DNA from 4 places in the Absiella sp. AM09-50 genome. Region 1 is predicted to be linked to each of the others. Evidence: riboswitches for the same ligand, from Rfam matches in the RefSeq annotation. Region 1 holds a riboswitch; each other region holds the start of a gene.
What was found. Region 1 has a riboswitch for thiamine pyrophosphate ahead of DW114_RS08655 (energy-coupled thiamine transporter ThiT). Riboswitches for the same ligand answer to the same signal wherever they lie in the genome.
Positions count from the first base shown of each region.

Region 2: linked by a shared signal. The riboswitch ahead of DW114_RS16805 (HAD family hydrolase) and the one ahead of DW114_RS08655 (energy-coupled thiamine transporter ThiT) in region 1 are both predicted to bind thiamine pyrophosphate.
Region 3: linked by a shared signal. The riboswitch ahead of thiW (energy coupling factor transporter S component ThiW) and the one ahead of DW114_RS08655 (energy-coupled thiamine transporter ThiT) in region 1 are both predicted to bind thiamine pyrophosphate.
Region 4: linked by a shared signal. The riboswitch ahead of thiC (phosphomethylpyrimidine synthase ThiC) and the one ahead of DW114_RS08655 (energy-coupled thiamine transporter ThiT) in region 1 are both predicted to bind thiamine pyrophosphate.

Region 1 covers NZ_QVFI01000008.1:5,111-7,320, reverse strand. The annotation lists gene metK (methionine adenosyltransferase) at 1-519, opposite strand, end outside; gene DW114_RS08655 (energy-coupled thiamine transporter ThiT) at 659-1,174, opposite strand; TPP riboswitch at 1,214-1,302, opposite strand; gene tuf (elongation factor Tu) at 1,390-2,210, opposite strand, start outside.
Region 2 covers NZ_QVFI01000025.1:28,399-30,608, forward strand. The annotation lists gene DW114_RS16800 (carboxypeptidase M32) at 1-677, opposite strand, end outside; TPP riboswitch at 747-852, shown strand; gene DW114_RS16805 (HAD family hydrolase) at 894-1,547, shown strand; gene thiD (bifunctional hydroxymethylpyrimidine kinase/phosphomethylpyrimidine kinase) at 1,532-2,210, shown strand, end outside.
Region 3 covers NZ_QVFI01000001.1:195,086-197,295, reverse strand. The annotation lists gene thiM (hydroxyethylthiazole kinase) at 1-456, opposite strand, end outside; gene thiW (energy coupling factor transporter S component ThiW) at 401-970, opposite strand; TPP riboswitch at 1,203-1,307, opposite strand; gene DW114_RS00955 (MATE family efflux transporter) at 1,393-2,210, opposite strand, start outside.
Region 4 covers NZ_QVFI01000018.1:80,656-82,865, reverse strand. The annotation lists gene DW114_RS14625 (diguanylate cyclase domain-containing protein) at 1-770, shown strand, start outside; TPP riboswitch at 824-931, shown strand; gene thiC (phosphomethylpyrimidine synthase ThiC) at 1,008-2,210, shown strand, end outside.

The sequences.
Region 1 (2,210 bases):
TTTCCCATCAGGACGAAGATAGTCTACAATTCCATCCTTACGAATTTTTGTCAACTGTTTAGCAAGTCTGTGGGCAAGGGAAATAGACATTGGCATATATTCAGGTGTTTCATCGCAGGCATATCCAAACATCATTCCCTGATCCCCTGCGCCATTGTTTTCTTCTCCGCCTTCTTTTGTTTCTAGAGAGTGATCAACACCCATGGCAATATCAGAAGACTGTTCATCAATTGAAGTTAAAACAGAACAAGTCGTTCCATCAAAGCCATATTTCGCTCTATCATATCCAATTTCCAAAATCGTATTTCTTGCGATACTTGGAATGTCAACGTAACAATTTGTAGATATTTCTCCCATGATCATCACCATACCCGTTGTACAGCATGTTTCACAAGCAACTCGTGCCATTGGATCTTTTTCTAAAATTGCATCTAATACTGCATCTGAAATCTGATCACATATTTTATCAGGATGTCCTTCTGTTACAGACTCAGAAGTAAAAAATTGTCTATTTAGCATATTTATTATTTCCTTTCTCATGTTCCACTATATTATCGTTCATTCTAGTTCATAAAACAAGATTTAATATAAATGATTTCATGAATTCATGAAAAAAAGATTTACCCATTTTCTTGTTCATATGGGCAAATCTTTATAATTACGCTGTTTTTTCTTTGTTTAAATGCAGACGCTCAACTAAAATTGGCACAACAATCATTCCGACTATCGTTGTTGCAATCATATATGGCGCATTGTATATAATGGAACCCCACCATGTTGTTTCCCATACAATCACACCACCAATGGTATGACTTGCAAAACGCAGGAAATTGGTAATTAGAATTCCAGAATAGAAATACTTATAGTTTGGAAATAAGCTAGCCAAACCATATACACTAAATGCGATTAAGTAATCCATTAGGAATCCCAATAACTGTGGAATATACATTGGACCTGTCACAAACTGAATCAATACAGAAACAAGTCCAACGATGGTTCCTTTGATCCATCCTAAATGATAACTGCAAACGATCAACGCAATTGTCGATACGCCAATAGAACCACCATTTGGCATCTTCAAGAAAGGAATCATATTTGTAAAATAATCAAGCACCATGAATAATGCAGCATAAAATGCCATATAAACCAACTCTAATGTTGTCAATTTTTTCATAAAAAAACACCTCCGTGAGGCGTAAGTCAACAAATCTAAGAATTCATAGATCTGACTCCCTACGCTAGTATTAACTAGATCAGGTCATAAGGGTGTTTCTCAGCCCGAAGGCACCCCTGTCATGACGTTATTTATTATACACACTTTATCTGAAATTGCAATAGATGTAAAAAAAGCATCAGTCATAGACCAATGCTTTTCATCATAAGTTTAAATTACTCGATGATTTCAGTAACGTTACCTGAACCTACTGTACGTCCACCTTCACGGATAGAGAATTTAGTGTTGTTTTCGATAGCGATTGGAGCAATCAATTCAACAGTCATTTCTACGTTATCTCCAGGCATACACATATCAGTTCCTTCTGGTAATGTGATAACACCAGTTACGTCAGTTGTACGGAAGTAGAACTGAGGACGGTAGTTAGATACGAATGGAGTGTGACGTCCACCTTCATCTTTGCTCAATACATAAACCTGAGCTTTGAATTTTGTGTGAGGGTGTACTGTTCCTGGTTTAGCAAGAACCTGTCCACGCTGGATTTCATCACGGTTGATACCACGTAACAATGCACCAATGTTGTCACCTGATTCAGCATATTCCAACTGTTTACGGAACATTTCCAATCCAGTGATAACTGTTTTACGAGTGTCGTGGATACCAACGATTTCAACTTCTTCACCCATCTTAACAACACCACGTTCAACACGGCCAGTAGCAACTGTACCACGTCCTGTGATAGTCATAACGTCTTCTACAGACATCAAGAATGGTTTATCAGTGTCACGAACTGGATCTGGGATATATTCGTCAACAGCATCCATTAATTCGTGGATAGCACCAACATATTTAGGATCTCCTTCAAGAGCCTTCAATGCAGAACCACGGATAACTGGAGCGTTATCTCCGTCGAATCCGTATTCGCTTAATAATTCACGAACTTCCATTTCAACAAGGTCGATTAATTCTTCATCATCAACCATGTCGCATTTGTTCAAGAATACAACGATGTAAGGAACACCTACCTGACGAGCAA
Region 2 (2,210 bases), on a different contig from region 1:
ATAACGCACTTTTCTCGATCTATTCCTAAATAATCTAGTAATTGCGCATTGTATTTTGCCTGCTGATCAATATCAAAACTTTGATGTAATACGGAATCATCGATTTGTTCCTTCTGTTCATTGATTTTTTTGATGAAAGGTACCAGTTGTTCTTTGATGGAATTAAAAAATGCATCATATTGTTTCACACTCATACCATCTTCGTAGCGATCTAATAAATAATCATAGTCTGTACTTTCTTTTTGTACATACGTCAATGCTTCTTTTTGTTTTAGAATCACATCTTTTAAATAAGGTGCGAAAGATGCATAATCATCCTGATCTTTTGCGATATGCCATGCGGCTTCACTGTCATTGATGCTTTTCTGCATTGCGACATATACATCTTTTGGCAATACCCGATCATATTCCATTCCTTTTAGAAACAACGTGATTTCTCTTTTTTCTTCTGTGTCATTTGTGATTTTTCCTAATTCTTCAATCATCGCAAGAGCTTCCTTATCGGTTGCCTTACTGAATGCTTCACCACTTAAATATGCCATAGCTTCATTACGTTTGGCAATTCCTTTCTTTGGCGCAATCGTTGCGATATCATAATACATTGTACTCAATGCGAGTGTGTAGGCCTTTTGGATATCCTTATATTCTTGAAAAGCTTTTCTTAATGTTTCTACCATAATGTTCACCTCTATGCGAATATTGTAACATATCTGCTTTCATTTTTCGTCCCTTTATGCTATGATTACCATGGAAATCACGGGAGTTGGTATGACCGGCTGAGAGGAAGTTGAAAACTTCGACCGATACCTGATTTGGATAATGCCAACGTAGGGAATAATCATTAGTTATTGGAATATTCTCATGTTGGGGATATTCTTTTTTTTGGAGGGTCTATGATAAAAGGATGTATTTTTGATTTAGATGGCACACTGTTAGATAGTATGCATGTATGGGATGATTTTGCATTTTCTTATTTAATCAGTAAAGGAATACAGACAAATGAAAATTTAGATGAAGTATTTTCTACTTTACGCATGGAAGAGGCAGTCGCATATCTTCAAAAACATTATGTACAAAAGGAATCATTAGAAACAGTACATGATGAAGTTTATGCTTTATTGAAAAAACGATATATCCATATGGAGTTAAAACCTGGTGTAAAGGAATGCATACAGAAGCTTTCTACAATGCCAGTGACTTTATGCGTATTAAGTGCCAATCATAAAGAAGTGTGTGAAACAGCCTTGAAAAAACATGGACTATCAAATAAATTCTCCTATATCTTAAGTTGTGAAGATATCCATTTATCCAAAGATGATCCGGCTTGTTTCTATTACGCCTGTGAAAAGATGCAATTAAAACCAGCGGAGTGTATCGTCATTGAAGATGCATTGCACGCTGTATCAGGTGCAAAAAAAGCAGGATGCTATGTGGTAGCCGTGAAAGAAAAAAGCCAGCAGAAAGATGAAGAAAAAATCAGAAGTATGGCAGATGCATACATAGAGGATATGCAGGAACTGGAGGAGATATTATGCAGAAAGTTTTAACAATTGCAGGCACAGACCCAAGTGGTGGGGCAGGGGCACAGGCAGATTTAAAGACCTTTATGGCACATAAGGTATATGGAATGAGTGTGATCACCGCATTGGTTGCACAAAATACATGTGGTGTACGTGATATTATGAATGTAACACCTGCCTTTTTAAAGGAACAGTTTGATTGTGTATTTGAAGATATTTTCCCAGATGCAGTAAAAATCGGGATGGTATCACAACCAGAATTAATCGAAGTCATTGTGGAAAAGCTGAAACAATATCAACCTAAAAATATCGTGGTAGATCCAGTGATGGTATCCACCAGTGGCGATCGGCTATTAGCGCAAAAAGCGTTAACGATGCTGCAAAAAGAGTTGCTTCCACTGGCACAGATTATTACACCAAATATTCCAGAAGCAGAAGTATTATGTGAATTTTCTATTGAGTCCAAAGATGATATGGTAAAAGCAGCACAAAAGATTGCCACAAATTATCATGGCTATATTTTGATTAAAGGTGGACATTTTGAGGATTGTGCAGATGATTTATTGTATCATGATGGAGAAGAAATCTGGCTGCCTTGTGTTAAGATACAAAATCCTAATACCCATGGAACCGGCTGTACCTTATCCAGTGCAATTGCCAGTAATTTAGCATTGGGTTATGACATGGTAA
Region 3 (2,210 bases), on a different contig from region 1:
TTCTACACGTTCGATATCAGAATCTCCAACATCAATGCCAAGTGCATGTGCAGGCTTTCCTGCAATTGCACGAATCTCTGAAAGATTTCCTTTGATTACATCGATATGGTAAGCATCCATCATTGATTTTGCATAATTATAACGCAAGTCGCTACAGCCAACACCTACCAAATCTAAAACAACTGGTATGTAGTTTTCGTTAGCAGTTTTTATGGATACTATCATTGCTTTACTTCGGATATCATCAAAGTTTCCCAGATTTAAGGCTAGTGCTTTCGCGGTTTTGGTGATTTGTGCTACTTCATCCGGGTGTTGTGCCATAATTGGTTTTCCACCTAACGCAAGAACTGCATTAGCACAATCATTCATAGATATGGGATTGGTGATACAATGAATCAGATTATGCGTCAAGTGCAGCTTCGCTTTGTCCTGCCACAACTCCTCTTGTATATTCATAAGTCTTACCTCCAAGCTTTCTCTGCATTTTCGCAAGCATGCCATTATGCTGCAGTTTCAACAGGAATGCGAAAGCAATACTTCCTCCAATGATGGTTCCCATCAGGAAACTTGGCACATAGAACATCCATGTTAATCCATTTTTACCCCATAGATATGCCATAACAGGATAGGATACGATAGCACCAATAATCCCTGTACCGATAATTTCTCCAAGCACAGCGGCCCAGATTTTTCCATTGCTTGCTCGATATAGTATGCCAGATAATGCTGCGCCAAAGACAGCTCCTGTTAATGCAAGTGGTGGAATTCCCATACATGCCATACGAATAATACCGATAGCTACAGCACACCCCAAAGAATACCATGGTCCCATCAATACTGCCATTGTGATATTGATCAAGTGAGCCATCGGACACATTCCTTCTACTCGAAGAATGGGTGATATTACCACACCTACCGCTACCATCATCGCAAAAAATACGCTACGAAAAATTTGATTTTGTTTGTTCATAAAAAACACCCTCCTATTTGTTCGCTGGAAATGCTGAACCAAATAAAAGGATACAAATAAAAATCAGCGCCGTTTATCGGGTTCAGTTTCCAGATATGGTACGGTCGAAACGCTTGCCAGTTTCCTCTCAGCCTGTCTGCAGGCTCCCTCGCTGATTATCTTTTAATGTAAGGCGCTCCCCTTCCATTAGCAGTAATAAAAAAGAGATATATCCACGTAAAGACATATCTCAGATTACCTCTGTTATACTCCCTACGCCGGCATTACCCGTATCAGGTTCACAGGGTCGAAACGTAATGTTTCCTCTCAGCACACATTGGCTCCCCTTTTTATTACATTAGTATGGTACCACTTTGAAATAAGGATTGCAAGAGCTTTTTTTCATAGTGATTTACATTAGAAATAAGATATATTCAGACTTTTTATGCAGTCACACTGCTTTCCTGCAGCTCCTTTTGTACAAGCGTTGTTTTAACCCATCGATTTTGTTGATAGATCCATTGCCCTACAATACATTCTAAAATATTACTTAACAACATCGCAAGCCATATACCGGTAATACCCAATTCCGTGAACTTATGAAACAGGATAATCATAGGAATGCGAAAGCCCCATAGCCGCAACATTGAAAGAATAAAGGTAGTATTGGTATGCCCGGATCCATTGAATACACTGTTTAAATTCATATACCAGCCCATAAAAACACCTGTCAATAATGCGAAAAAATTGTACTCAAATGCAATAGACAGTAACTCTTCACTGGCATCTGGAACAAATATACGGGTAAATGGATTGATCAACAGCATGCCGATAATCGTTAACGCAATGGCACTGATCACGGATATACGCATGGTTACCCAATAACATTTTCTTGCCCTTTCGATATTACCAGCACCTAAATTCTGACCGATAAATGTCGCAAGTATGGAACCGAAGGATACAATCGGTATATACATCAAATTCACAAGTTTACCACCAACACCATACGCAGATATCGCCACTGCTCCATAGAACACGATATATTTATTCATAATCACAAAGCCTAAACTTTCTAAGAATTGACCACTCGCTGCTGGTATACACAGACGTAGAATTGTTTTCCCATCAGATAACTGAAAAGGATATTTACGAAACGCCACATAAACTTCATTGTCTTTTGAGCGAATAGATCGATAAGCAAGTGGTAGTACAAGAATCTTTGATAATACTGTCGCTACTGCTGCCCCCATGATGCCCATAT
Region 4 (2,210 bases), on a different contig from region 1:
TAAAGAACTATAATAACTATATACTGAGTGATTTCTTAAAACGTGATTATAATCGATATTCTGGATGTAAAAGCCTGGAATTGTTGAAAAATAAAATCTTAAAACATAAATTCAACGAAGAAATTATTGAAGTCATGTTATTTAGCAATCTTCATCGCTGGGTAAAATTAACCTGTGAGCCTATCTTTGATGAAAATGGTGAATTGATCAAAGTAATAGGATATCTTCAAAATATCAGTAAACAGGTAGAAAAGGAAACACTGGCAAAAGAAGAAAAGAAATATGCACAGTTTGATTCTTTGACAGGTATTTATAATCGTCGTATGGGTGAATTAATGATGCGTAATGCACTTGCGTTATGCAGCAGTAAGCAGAAATATGCATTGATGATGATTGATCTTGATGATTTCAAACAAATCAACGACCAATATGGACATTTACAGGGAGATCGTGTATTACGTGAAATCGCCTCCGTGATTATGACGCATATGGGTAATGGAGATATCTTCTGCCGTTATGGTGGAGATGAATTCTTAGTTCTGATGAAATATCAACAATTAGATGCCATCAAACAAAAAATCAATGCTATTCAAAACAGTCTTGCGAAATGCTGTACCCTTCAGGGAAATGAAAATGTTTATATATCCATTGGCGTTGCCACAGCACCAATGCATGGAATGAATCTGCAAGTCTTATATGAGAAAGCAGATAAAGCTTTATATCGTGCAAAATTAAATGGAAAGAATCAATATTATATTTACGCAGAATAGTATATTGTAAAATTTACATTGACTTATTGGTTTATGTATGGTCTAATAAATACGTACAAAAAATGGGGTGCCAATGATGGCTGAGATTGGATCAATAAAGATCCTGACCCACTGAACCTGATACGGGTAATGCCGGCGAAGGGATTTTATTGTGACGAAAGTGTAATCCACGATATAAATTTACTAAGCAAAAGCTGACACCGTAGCAGGCGTTCAGCTTTTTTTAGGAGGAAGAAAATGGAATACACAACACAAATGAACGCTGCTAGAAACAACGTGATCACAAAAGAAATGAAAGCTGTCGCAGCCTATGAACAGATGGATGTAGAAGAGGTACGCGATTATGTTGCGAAAGGACAAATTGTCATTCCGGCAAATAAAAACCATACCTGTTTAAAACCTTATGGGATTGGCAGAATGCTAAAAACAAAAATTAATGTTAATCTGGGCACAAGTAAAGACTGTTTAGATTTGGATATGGAAATGGAAAAAGTCAAAAGTGCCGTAAACATGGGCGCAGAAGCTATCATGGATTTAAGCTCTTTTGGGGATACACAAACATTTAGAAGAAAGCTGACAAAAGAATGTCCAGCAATATTAGGAACTGTGCCAATTTATGATGCAGTCGTTTACTACAATAAGGCATTAAAAGATATCACAACACAGGAATGGATGGATGTATTTCGTATGCATGCAGAAGATGGTGTAGATTTTATGACTATCCATTGTGGAATAAACAAACGTACAGCACAACGCTTTAAAGACAATAAACGTATCACAAACATTGTATCCAGAGGCGGCTCTATCATTTTCGCATGGATGGAAATTACAGGAAATGAAAATCCATTCTATGAACGATTTGATGAAGTGCTGGATATCTGCCAGAAATATGATGTTACTTTAAGTTTAGGCGATGCATGTCGCCCTGGCTGTATTGAAGATGGTTCTGATATTTCTCAGATCGAAGAACTTGTGACATTAGGGGAACTAACAAAACGGGCATGGGAAAAAGATGTTCAGGTCATGATTGAAGGACCAGGTCATATGCCTTTAAATCAGATTCAGGCAAATATGGAAATTCAGAATACCATTTGTAAAGGCGCACCATTCTACGTATTAGGACCTATTGTTACAGATGTTGCACCAGGTTATGATCATATCACGGCAGCGATTGGTGGTGCCATTGCGGCTACTTATGGTGCAAGTTTCCTATGTTATGTAACACCGGCTGAACACCTGCGTCTACCAGATGTGAATGATGTAAAAGAAGGTATTATCGCAAGTAAAATCGCAGCACATGCGGCAGATGTTGCCAAAGGTGTTAAAGGTGCGATTGACTGGGATCACAAGATGGCAATGGCAAGAAGAAATCTGGATTGGGAAACCATGTTTGAAACAGCGATTGATCCTGAAAAAGCAAGACGATATCGTAAAGACAGC